DNA from 3 places in the Streptomyces sp. NPDC058000 genome. Region 2 is predicted to be linked to each of the others. Evidence: riboswitches for the same ligand, from Rfam matches in the RefSeq annotation. Region 2 holds a riboswitch; each other region holds the start of a gene.
What was found. Region 2 has a riboswitch for thiamine pyrophosphate ahead of ACFVT2_RS23005 (thiamine ABC transporter substrate binding subunit). Riboswitches for the same ligand answer to the same signal wherever they lie in the genome.
Positions count from the first base shown of each region.

Region 1: another riboswitch for thiamine pyrophosphate. It lies ahead of thiC (phosphomethylpyrimidine synthase ThiC); the one in region 2 lies ahead of ACFVT2_RS23005 (thiamine ABC transporter substrate binding subunit).
Region 3: another riboswitch for thiamine pyrophosphate. It lies ahead of thiO (glycine oxidase ThiO); the one in region 2 lies ahead of ACFVT2_RS23005 (thiamine ABC transporter substrate binding subunit).

Region 1 is NZ_JBHVQS010000001.1:361,239-365,281, reverse strand. It holds gene ACFVT2_RS01735 (SsgA family sporulation/cell division regulator) at 1-307, shown strand, start outside; gene ACFVT2_RS01730 (YibE/F family protein) at 446-1,783, opposite strand; TPP riboswitch at 1,854-2,010, shown strand; gene thiC (phosphomethylpyrimidine synthase ThiC) at 2,005-3,783, shown strand; gene ACFVT2_RS01720 (hypothetical protein) at 3,938-4,043, opposite strand, start outside.
Region 2 is NZ_JBHVQS010000024.1:20,227-24,269, reverse strand. It holds gene ACFVT2_RS23015 (phosphatidate cytidylyltransferase) at 1-476, shown strand, start outside; gene rlmN (23S rRNA (adenine(2503)-C(2))-methyltransferase RlmN) at 645-1,757, shown strand; TPP riboswitch at 1,792-1,912, shown strand; gene ACFVT2_RS23005 (thiamine ABC transporter substrate binding subunit) at 2,015-3,097, shown strand; gene ACFVT2_RS23000 (ABC transporter permease) at 3,151-4,043, shown strand, end outside.
Region 3 is NZ_JBHVQS010000087.1:231-4,273, reverse strand. It holds gene ACFVT2_RS40400 (thiazole synthase) at 1-692, opposite strand, end outside; gene thiS (sulfur carrier protein ThiS) at 702-902, opposite strand; gene thiO (glycine oxidase ThiO) at 977-2,209, opposite strand; TPP riboswitch at 2,207-2,319, opposite strand; gene ACFVT2_RS40385 (NAD(P)/FAD-dependent oxidoreductase) at 2,463-3,734, shown strand; gene ACFVT2_RS40380 (Rv2175c family DNA-binding protein) at 3,834-4,043, shown strand, end outside.

The DNA of each region.
Region 1 (4,043 bases), on a different contig from region 2:
CACCTTCGATCTCCCCGGGGATGCGCCCGTGACCTGGGTGTTCGGCCGTGAACTGCTGCTGGACGGGCTGAGCCGGCCGGCCGGCGAGGGGGACGTCCGGGTCGAGCCGTCCTCCCCCGAGCACCTCAGCGATGTCTACATCAGCCTTCAGGTCGGCGCCGAGCGGGCTCTCTTCCGGGCCAGCGCACCGCCGCTGATCGCCTTCCTGGATCGCACGGACCGCATCGTTCCGCTCGGCAAGGAGGAGGTCTGCGACACCCTGGAGGCCGCGCTGGACCGGATCCTTACGGAGGCTCCGGCCGGCTGATACCGCCGACCACAGCCCGTTCACTCCCCCTGTCGCCGCCGCCCGGCCAGCTGCCGATCGTCCCTGCCCTGTCGCCCCAACGCCCTTCGCCCGCCCGACCCTTCCCCCCTCGGCCCGTCTCGCTTCCGCGCTGCGCGCTCAGTGCTTACGGCGTCGCCCGTGCGCCGCGCGCCGCCCGCCGCGTCCCCCGATGGCCGGCACCCGCCCCGTCCCGCCCGGCACCGGACGATCCGCCGAGACCACCAGGGCTGCCAGCAGCGTGGTCACCGGCACCGACGCGACCAGCCCGATGCTGCCCACGAGGGTGCGGACGATCTCCTCCGCGACCACCTCGCTGCTGGCGACCGTACCGACGCTGCTCTGTGCGATCGAGAACAGCAGGAGCAGGGGCAGTGCGGCGCCCGCGTAGGCCATGACGAGGGTGTTCACCACCGACGCGATGTGGTCCCGCCCGATCCGCATCGCCGCGCCGTACAGCTTGCGCCAACCCGCCGACGGATCGGCCTCCTTCAGCTCCCAGACCGCCGCGGTCTGGGTCACCGTCACATCGTCGAGCACCCCCAGTGAGCCGATGATGATCCCCGCCAGCAGCAGACCGCGGATCTCGATGTTCGGGTACAGCCCGTGCACCAGACCGGTGGTGTCGTCCGTGTTGCCGGTCAGCAGCGCCCAGCGGGTGAAGATCGAGCCCAGCAGCCCGATGAGCAGCAGGGAGGCGAGGGTGCCGAGCACCGCCACGGAGGTACGGGCCGTCAGCCCGTGGCACATGTAGAGCGCGATCAGCATGATCGCGCTGCCGCCGACCATCGCCACCACCAGCGGATCGGAGCCCTGGAGGATCGCCGGGAGGATGAACAGCGTCAGCAGGCCGAAGCTGGTGGTCAGCGCCACCAGCGCCAGCACCCCGCGCAGCCGCCCGACGATCACCACCGCAACGGCAAAGATCGCGGCCAGCACCCACATCGGAACGGTGCGGTCGACGTCGGTCACCGCATACTGCAGATCCCTCGGCGCCTTGGGGGAGTAGGAGACGACCACGTCCTGCCCGGTCGTGTAGTGCCGCGGGGCGTCCGGCGTCACCACCGTCTGGAAGGTCCGGCCGGCGTTCTCCCCCGTGGTGACCTTGACCGTCGCCTGCTCGCAGGGCTTGTCGCGGGACGCGCCGGCGGCCGGCGGTTGGCCCCCGGGCGCGGTGGGCTGCGGCTGCTGCTCGGCATGTACCGCCGCGCAGTTCACCTCCTCGACCTTGGTGATCCGGGCCTTCTCGGTGGGTTGGTCGAAACCCACCCCCGACGGCTTGTGGGACGGCGCGCCACCGGGCCAGAGGACGATCAGACCGACCGCGACCGCGGCCGCGAACGGGATCAGGACGGCGGCGATGACCTTGCGCAGATGCCGGGAGACGGGGGCGGCCGGCCCGTGGCTGTGCGTGTGCGCAGGGCCGGCGGCGAGGTGCTGGGCTTCGGGAGGGCTCACCGCCCGATCATCGCAAGAACCCGTGGGCCCCCTGTTCACACCGCGGCATCGGCCGCTACCGTGGTGGCACCTTTGCAATCGCGGGAGCTCGGAGCACCGGGCTGAGAGGGCGCTGACCTCCGTCCCAGCGGTGTTTCACGTGAAACACCGGATGACGGAAGCCGCTGCGTCGACCGCCGAACCTGTTACCGGGTAATGCCGGCGTAGGGAGTTGGGTCTACATGACTCTGCAGGATGCACGCACGCCTGAAAACGGCTCGACCGACGGCGAAAAGCCGCAGATCGGCTGGCACAAGGGCTATGTCTCCGGATCGCGTCCGGACCTCCGGGTCCCGGTCCGGCGGGTGCACCTCACCAACGGCAAGGACGTGACGCTCTACGACACGTCAGGGCCGTACACCGACCCCAATATCGAAACCGACGTCCGCCGCGGGCTGGCGCCGCTGCGGGAGAACTGGATCATCGCGCGCGGCGACACCGAGGAGTACGCGGGCCGCCCGATGCGTCCCGAGGACGACGGGGTCAAGCACACCTCACCGCGCGGTGGCCTGCGGAACCTCGACGCGGTCTTCCCCGGCCGGCCGCGTCAGCCGCGCCGTGGCCGGGCCGGCACCCCGGCCACCCAGCTCGCGTACGCCCAGCGTGGCGAGATCACCGCGGAGATGGAGTACGTCGCCCTCCGCGAGAACGTCTCCCCCGAGTTCGTACGGGACGAGATCGCCGCCGGCCGGGCGGTGCTGCCGGCCAACGTCAACCACCCGGAGATCGAGCCGATGATCATCGGCAAGAACTTCCTGGTGAAGGTGAACGCCAACATCGGCAATTCCGCGGTCACTTCCTCCATCGAGGAGGAGGTGGAGAAGATGACCTGGGCGACCCGTTGGGGCGCCGACACGGTCATGGACCTCTCCACCGGCCGCAACATCCACACCACGCGCGAGTGGGTGCTCCGCAACTCCCCCGTGCCCATCGGCACCGTCCCCCTCTACCAGGCGCTGGAGAAGGTCGACGGCAAGGCCGAGGAGCTGACCTGGGAGATCTACAAGGACACCGTCATCGAGCAGGCCGAACAGGGCGTCGACTACATGACGGTGCACGCCGGTGTGCTGCTCCGCTACGTCCCGCTCACCGCCAACCGGAAGACCGGCATCGTCTCCCGCGGCGGCTCGATCATGGCGGCCTGGTGCCTGGCGCATCACCAGGAGTCCTTCCTCTACACGAACTTCGAAGAGCTCTGCGACATCCTCGCCGCCTACGACGTCACCTTCTCCCTCGGTGACGGCCTGCGTCCCGGCTCCATCGCGGACGCCAACGACGAGGCGCAGTTCGCCGAGCTGCGGACCCTCGGCGAGCTGAACACCATCGCCAAGCGGCACGGCGTGCAGACCATGATCGAGGGCCCGGGCCACGTCCCGATGCACAAGATCAAGGAGAACATCGACCTCCAGCAGGAGATCTGCGAGGAGGCCCCGTTCTACACGCTCGGCCCGCTCACCACCGACATCGCGCCCGCCTACGACCACATCACCTCCGGTATCGGCGCCGCGATGATCGCCTGGTGGGGCACCGCGATGCTCTGCTACGTCACGCCCAAGGAGCACCTGGGCCTCCCGGACCGCGACGACGTCAAGACCGGCGTCATCACGTACAAGATCGCGGCCCATGCGGCGGACCTCGCCAAGGGCCACCCGGGCGCCCAGGATTGGGACGACGCGCTCTCCGACGCCCGCTTCGAGTTCCGCTGGGAGGACCAGTTCAATCTGGCCCTCGACCCGGACACCGCCCGCGCCTTCCACGACGCGACGCTGCCCGCGGAACCGGCCAAGACGGCCCACTTCTGCTCGATGTGCGGGCCGAAGTTCTGCTCGATGAAAATCTCCCAAGACATCCGTCGCGAGCACGGCGGTGCCCTGGCGATCGACGCCGACGCCGGAATGGCCGAGAAGTCACGGGAGTTCGCGGCGGCCGGCAACCGCGTCTACCTGCCGATCGCGGACTGAACGGACAGGGCGGGCGTAACGAACTGAGCGGACCGGTCCGACCGGGCGGAGCGCTCAGCGGTACGGAACGGGACCGGCCCGAAGACGCGCGTCGCGTGCGCCTTCGGGCCGTCCGTCCGTTGCCGGGCACCACGACGCACCGCTGCGCCGGTGCCTACTCCGGCCGGTTCTCGGGACCGCCGTAGTCCGGGCTGGTGAAGTCCGGGCTTGAGTAGCGGGGCCGGGACCAGGACGTGCCGGCGTCGGGACTGGTGAACCGC
Region 2 (4,043 bases):
TCGCGGCCTTCTACGTCCCGTTCCTGGCAACCTTCGTGGCCCTGATGCTGGCGGCCGCGGACGACGGGCCGCAGCGGGTGCTGACCTTCCTGTTGCTGACGGTCGTCAGTGACACCGGGGCCTACGCGGTCGGCTGGCGCTTCGGGAAGAAGAAGCTCGCGCCGCGGATCAGCCCCGGTAAGACCCGCGAGGGACTCGTCGGCGCGGTGCTCTTCGCGATGGCGGCGGGCGCGCTGTGCATGCAGTTCCTGATCAAGGATGGCGTTTGGTGGCAGGGCTTGCTGCTCGGCCTCGCGGTCGCGGTCAGCGCCACCCTCGGTGACCTCGGCGAATCCATGATCAAGCGGGATCTGGGCATCAAGGACATGGGCACCCTGCTGCCCGGCCACGGCGGCATCATGGACCGACTGGACTCCCTGCTGCCGACCGCCCCCGTGGTCTGGCTGCTATTCGTGATCTTCGTGGGATCGGGCTGAGCGCCGCCGGTTACCCTTGAAGGGCGCGTCGCACATTCGCGGCGCGCCCTTTCCGCCCCCGCGACCGCGGGGGTGATCCGTGAGGCCTCCTGGTTCCGGCTCTGTCCGGCCCCTGGTTCCGCGTCGGCAGAAGCCGCCCGGCCTCGTTGCGCAGAGGAGTTTCCGCTCATGGCCCGCCCCGCCCCGGGAGAACTGACGTTTGTCGCCCCCCGCGGCGCCAAGAAGCCCCCTCGGCACCTCGCCGACCTCAGCCCGGTGGAGCGCCGCGAGGCGGTGGCCGCGATCGGCGAGAAGCCGTTCCGCGCCAAGCAGCTGTCGCAGCACTACTTCGCCCGCTACGCGCACGACCCTGCGGAGTGGACCGACATCCCCGCCGCGGCGCGCGAGAAGCTGGCGGCGGAGCTGCTCCCGGACCTGATGTCGGTGGTGCGGCACATCTCGTGTGACGACGACACCACCCGCAAGACCCTGTGGCGACTGCACGACGGCACCCTCGTCGAGTCCGTCCTGATGCGCTACCCGGACCGGGTCACCATGTGCATCTCCTCGCAGGCCGGCTGCGGTATGAACTGCCCGTTCTGCGCCACCGGACAGGCCGGCCTGGACCGGAACCTCTCCACCGCCGAGATCGTGCACCAGATCGTCGACGGGATGCGGGCGCTGCGCGACGGCGAGGTGCCCGGTGGGCCGGCGCGGCTGTCCAACATCGTCTTCATGGGCATGGGCGAGCCGCTCGCCAACTACAAGCGGGTGGTCGGCGCCGTCCGGCGGTTGACCGACCCCGAGCCGGACGGGCTGGGCCTCTCCCAGCGCGGCATCACCGTCTCCACGGTCGGGCTGGTCCCGGCGATGCTGCGGTTCGCCGACGAGGGCTTCAAGTGCCGGCTCGCGGTGTCGCTGCACGCGCCCGACGACGAGCTGCGGGACACCCTCGTGCCGGTCAACACTCGCTGGAAGGTCCGCGAGGTGCTCGACGCGGCGTGGGAGTACGCCGAGAAGTCCGGTCGCCGGGTCTCGATCGAGTACGCCTTGATCCGCGACATCAACGACCAGGCATGGCGCGGTGACCTGCTGGGACGGCTGCTCAAGGGCAAGCGGGTCCATGTCAACCTCATTCCGCTCAATCCGACGCCGGGTTCGAAGTGGACCGCCTCGCGGCCCGAGGACGAGCTGGCGTTCGTGCGGGCCATCGAGGCACACGGCGTGCCCGTGACCGTTCGGGACACCCGGGGCCAGGAGATCGACGGTGCGTGCGGACAGCTCGCCGCCTCGGAGCGCTGAGCCACCCGCTGGTACGGTGTCGTCGAACAAATGCACATTCCGACAGGGGAGCGCCACAGCGCTGAGAGTGCGGACACGTCGTAGCCCTACGGCGCCCGCAGACCCTTGAACCTCGCCCGGGTCATTCCGGGTAGGAAGTTCGGTCGTCACTCATGCTGTTGCGCCCCGCCCACCGTCCGTTGCCGAACGTCACCGACGCAGAACGCAGCGGACACCGGGCGGGGCCGCGTCTCTTCCTGGCCAGCCAGGAGGAATCAGTGAGCACCACCAGCAGGATCACCGCGGCAGCGCTGGCTGCCGCGGCCGGTATGACCGCACTCGCCGGGTGCGGCAGCTCGGGTACCGGCGGCAGCAGCGCCGACGCCAAGACCGTCACGCTCGTCAGCCATGACTCGTTCAACGCCTCCAAGTCCGTCCTGGCCGCCTTCGAGAAGGAAAGCGGCTACAAGGTCAAGGTGCTCAGGGGCGGGGACGCCGGCAAAGCCGTCAACCAGGCGATCCTGTCCAAGGACAACCCGCAGGGCGACGTCTTCTTCGGCATCGACAACACCCTGCTCTCGCGCGGCCTGAACGCCGGCATCTTCACCCCCTACAAGGCCAAGGGCTTGGACGGCGTCCCGGCCGACCTGCAGCTCGACAAGGGCGCCCACCGGGTCACGCCCCTCGACTACGGCGACATCTGCGTCAACTACGACCGCGCTTACTTCACCCAGCACAAGCTCGCGCCGCCGCAGACCTTCGACGACCTGCTCAAGCCGCAGTACAAGGGGCTGCTCGTCACGGAGAACTCCGCCACCTCCTCTCCGGGGCTCGCCTTCCAACTCGGCACCATCGCCACCCACGGCGAAGCCGGCTGGCCGGACTACTGGAAGAAGCTCAAGGCCAACGGTGTCGAGGTCGTCGACGGCTGGGAGCAGGCGTACAACGAGCGCTTCTCGGGCTCCGCCGCCGGCAAGGGCAAGGGGGACAAGCCGCTGGTGGTCTCCTACGCCTCCAGCCCGCCCGCCGAGGTCATGGGCAAGAACCCCGCCCCCAAGGAGGCCCCGACCGGCGTCGCGACCGGCACCTGCTTCCGGCAGATCGAATTCGGCGGTCTGCTCAAGGGCGCCAAGAACGAGAAGGGCGGCAAGGCGCTGCTCGACTTCCTCCTGTCGAAGAAGTTCCAGGAGGACATGCCGCTGCAGATGTTCGTCAACCCGGCACGCACGGACGCCAAGGAGCCGGAGCTGTTCACCCGCTACGGCGCCAAGATCGACAAGCCGGCGGCGCTCGCACCGGAGACGATCGCCAAGAACCGTGACCAGTGGATCAAGCAGTGGTCCTCGCTCGTTCTGAAGTAGCCCGCAGCCGCCGCAGGGGGCCCGCGCGAGGAACGGCGGTACGGCTCGGGCTGATGGCCGTGCCACTCGCCTTCTTCGCGGTGTTCTTCGCGTACCCGGTCGCCGTGATCGTCGGCCGGGGGCTGAAGGACGGCGGACAGTGGCAGCTCGGCCGGTTCAGTGCGGTGCTCGGTGATCCGGACGTCCTCCACGTGCTGTGGTTCACCCTGTGGCAAGCCGCCGCCTCGACCGCGTTGACGCTGCTGGTCGCCCTGCCCGGCGCCTACGTTTTTGCGCGTTTCGACTTCCCCGGCAAGCAACTGCTGAGGGCGGTGGTGGCGGTGCCGTTCGTCCTGCCCACCGTCGTCGTCGGCTCCGCCTTCCTGGCGCTGGTCGGACGGGGTGGACTGCTGGACGACCTGTGGGGCGTTCGGCTGGACACCTCGGTATGGGCGATCCTGCTGGCGCACGTCTTCTTCAACTACGCGGTTGTCGTCCGTACCGTCGGCGGACTCTGGGCCCAGCTCGACCCGCGTCAGGAAGAGGCGGCACGGGTCCTGGGAGCCGGACGGTTCGCGGCCTGGCGGAAGGTGACGCTGCCCGCGCTGGGCCCGGCCGTTGCCGCCGCGGCGCTGATGGTGTTCCTCTTCACCTTCACCTCCTTCGGAGTCGTGCAGATCCTGGGTGGGCCGACCTTCTCCACGCTGGAGGTGGAGATCTACCGGCAGACCGCCGACTTCCTGGACCTGCCCACCGCCGCCGTCCTGACGTTGATCCAGTTCGCGGCCGTACTGGGCCTGTTGGCGCTGCACGCCTGGACCGTGCGACGCCGCGAATCCACCCTGCGACTCGTCGACGCCTCCCGGACCGCTCGCCGCCCGCACGGCCCGGGCCAATGGGCGCTGCTGTGGGGCACGCTCGCCCTCATCGCCGTGCTGCTCGTCCTGCCACTCGCCGTGCTCGTCGA
Region 3 (4,043 bases), on a different contig from region 2:
TCCTGCGCCCGGGTCACCGCCGACGCCAGCATCACCGCCGCGCAGCCCAGCTCCATGGCGAGCGCGGCGTCCGAGGCGGTGCCCGCGCCCGCGTCCAGGATGACCGGGACGCCCGCGCGCTCGGTGATCAGCTGGAAGTTGTGCGGATTGCGGATCCCGAGGCCGGAGCCGATCGGCGAACCGAGCGGCATGATCGCCGCGCAACCCACGTCCTCCAGCTTCCGGGCGAGGACGGGGTCGTCGTTGGTGTACGGGAGGACGGTGAAGCCGTCGTCCACCAGGGTCTCGGCGGCGTCCAGCAGCTCCACCGGGTCGGGCAGCAGGGTCCGCTCGTCGGCGACGACCTCCAGCTTGACCCAGTCCGTGCCGAGCGCCTCCCGGGCGAGCCGGGCGGTGAGCACCGCCTCGCCCGCGGTGAAGCAGCCGGCGGTGTTCGGCAGCACCCGGATCCCGTTCCGTTGCAGCACGGACAGCACCGAGCCCTGCACGGTCGGGTCCAGCCGCCGCATGGCGACGGTCGTCAGCTGGGTACCGGAGGCCAGCAGCGCGCGCTCCAGGACGCCGAGGCTGGGCGCGCCGCCGGTGCCCATGATGAGCCGGGACCGGAACGCGGTGCCGGCGATGGTGAGCGGGTCGGCGTCGGCGGTGGGTGCCACGGGGGAGGTCCCCCGCTCCACTGCGGTGTCGGCCATGGCCATGATTCAGCCTCCCTGCACGGCGGTGAGCACTTCGACGCGATCGCCGTCGCCGAGCGCGGTGGTGGACCACTGGGTGCGTGGCACCACGGTCTCGTTGACCGCGGCGGCCACCCCGGCCGACGCCCGGGACAGCGTGGCGACCAGCCGGTCGAGGGTCAGCCCGCCCGGGATCCGGCGGGCCGCCCCGTTGACGGAGACGGACACCGTGGGGCCGTCGGGGGCGTCAAGGGCATCGGGAGTAACGGGGCTGCTGGGGGTGCCGGGGGTATTAGGGGCACTCATACGGGCTGCTCCTCAAGGGCGCGGAGGCGCGCTGCCCCCTGGGTGAGGGGGGAGAAACGCGCGGGGGAGAAGGGGCGGGCCTCTTCCGGGACGGTTCCGGTGGCCAGCACCTCAGCCATCACGTCACCGGTGACCGGCGTCAACAGGACACCGTTGCGGAAGTGGCCGGTGGCCAGGTGGAGGCCGGGCAGCTCGGTCGGCCCGAGCAGCGGCGCGTTGTCGGGGGAGCCGGGACGCAGCCCGGCGCGGCTCTCGGTCAGCGGCAGCTCGGTGATGCCCGGGACCAGCTCGTGGGCGTCCCGCAGCAGCTCGTAGACGCCGCCCGCGGTGACCGTGGTGTCCCAGCCCAGCTCGTCGCTGGTGGCGCCGAGGACCAGTTCACCGCTCTCCCGGGGCACCAGGTAGACGGGATTGCCCCGGACCACGGCCCGTACGGTGCGGGAGAGGAACGCCTGGCCGCCCGGGGGCGGGTTCGGCAGCCGCAGTCGCAGCACCTGTCCCTTGACGGGCCGCACCGGCGGCCGCACCGCCTCCGGGACGCCGGCCAGCCGACCGCTGTGGCTGCCCGCGGCCAGTACGACCTGACCGGCCGCCAGCCGCGTCCCGTCGGCGAGTTCGGCGCCCGCGGCGCGCCCGCCGGCGGTCGTCAGGCGCTCCGCCGACGCCCGGTGGAAGACCACCCCGGCCCGCTCGCAGGCGGCCAGCAGGGCGCTCGTCAGCCGCCGCGGATCGACCTGGTGGTCGCCGTCCACCCGGAGGCCGCCGCGCACCCCGGGGGCGAGCATCGGTTCCAGTCGGCGGCACTCGCGCCCGGTCAGCCACTGCGAGTCCAGACCCGAGCGGACCTGGAGGGCGTGCAGCTCCCGTAGGTGGGCACGGTCGTCGGCGTCCAGCGCGACGGCCAGGGTGCCGCACCGCCGGTAGCCGATCCGCTGCCCGCTCGCCTCCTCCAGCTCCTCCGTGAAGCGTGGATACCGGCGCGCCGAGGCCAGGTTGAGCCCCAGCAGGGTCTCCTCGCCGTAGTGCAGTTCGGTGACGGCGGCCAGCATGCCGGCCGCGACGGCCGCCGCGCCGCCGCCGGGCGCGGGGTCCGCCACCGCGACGCGCAGTCCGCGGCCGGCCGCCCGCCAGGCGGTGACCAGCCCGATGATGCCGCCGCCGATGACCAGCACATCGGGGTGCCGGCCGTCCGGCCGCGGCGGGTCCGATGGTGTGGCAGATGGATGCATGGGCGTCCAGCCCCTCCCTTCGCCGGCATGACCCGGATCAGGTTCGTACGGTCGGAGGCCGTCCAGCCTCCCTCTCAGCCCGGTCCGTCCGGGCTCCCGCGAGTGCGTGCAGCCGCCACCCTAATACGGGCCGCGACGCGTCGTAAGGGAGCGCCCGGGGACCGGACCCCGCCGCCACGGTGCATGACGCTGTGTCAGAGATCTCCTTGCGCGCTGCTGCGGGCCGCGTCGTCCGCCGTCCTAAAGTGAGTGGGTGAGCGAGCAGAGCAAGTCTCCCCAGGCCCCTGACCGCACGCCGCGCGTGGTGATCGCCGGCGCGGGGATGGCGGGTGTGCAGACCGCCGTGGCCCTGCGCGAACAAGGCTGGCGCGGCGCGATCACGCTCCTCGGCGACGAGCCCCACCAGCCCTACGACCGCCCCCCGCTGTCCAAGGCGGTGCTGCTCGGCAAGGCCGACGGCTCCGCGTTCGACATCGACTTCGCCGGCCTCGGCATCGACCTCCACCTCGGCAGCCCGGTCACCGCACTGCGCCCGGACGCGCACGTCGTCGAGACCGACCGGGGCCCGATCCGCTACGACCACGCCGTCATCGCCACCGGCGCCGAACCGATCCGGCTCCCCGGCAGCGAGGGGCTGGCCGACGTCCACCTGCTGCGCACCCTGGACGACGCCGAGCGGCTGCGGCCGGTGCTCGCCGCCCAGCACCGGATCGTGGTGGTGGGGGCCGGCTGGATCGGCGCGGAGTTCGCCACCGCCGCCCGCGAGGCGGGCTGCGAGGTCACCGTCGTCGAGGCCGCCGACCACCCGCTGGCCGGCGCCCTGCCCGCCGAGGTCGCGGCGTACATGACCGGCTGGTACGCGGACGCCGGAGCGGATCTGCGTACCGGCGTGCGGGTGGACTCCGTCGCCCCCGGCGCGGTGACCCTCGCCGACGGCACCACCCTGCCGGCCGACGCCGTCGTGGTCGGGGTCGGCGCCCGGCCCGCCACCGCCTGGCTGGCCGGCTCCGGCGTCGCCCTCTCGCCCGCGGACGGCTCGGTCCTGGCCGACGAGCGGCTGCGCACCTCCGTCCCCGACGTCTACGCGGTCGGCGACTGCGCCTCCTTCCCGTCGGCCCGTTACGGCACCCGGCTGCTGGTCCACCACTGGGACAACGCCCTCCAGGGGCCCCGCACGGTGGCCGAGAACATCGCCCACGGACTGGCCGAGGGCACGGTCTACGACCCGGTGCCCTACTTCTGGTCCGAGCAGTTCGGGCGGTTCGTGCAGTACGCCGGTCACCACGTGGACGCCGACGAACTGGTCTGGCGCGGCGATCCGGCCGGCGCCGCCTGGTCGGTGCTCTGGCTCCGCGGCGACGGCGACGGCGACAGTGCCGGCGGGGCGGGACGGCTGGTCGCGCTGCTGGCCGTGGGGCGCCCGCGGGACCTGGCCCAGGGGCGCCGGCTCATCGAGCGGGGCGCGCTGCTCGACCGGGAACGGGCGGCGGACGCGAGCGTTCCGCTCAAGTCGGCGGTCCGGTAGCGCAGTCCGCGGCCGCACGGCTCACCCGGCGGTGTGCACGCGCCGCCCGATGGCGATGCCCGGGTACCGGCTGTCAGTGGGAGGTGGCAGGCTTGTCCTGTGACCGAGATTGACGCAAACATCGATGGACTCGTCCCCGCCTGGCTCACCCTCCCCGACATCGCCGAAGAACTCGACGTCGAGGTGACCCGCGTGCGGCAGCTGGTGAAGGAGGGCCAGCTGATCGCGGTGCGCCGCGGCGAGAACCGCGTGCTCCAGGTGCCCGCCGAATTCATCCAGGACGGCAAGGTCGTCAAGGGACTCGTCGGC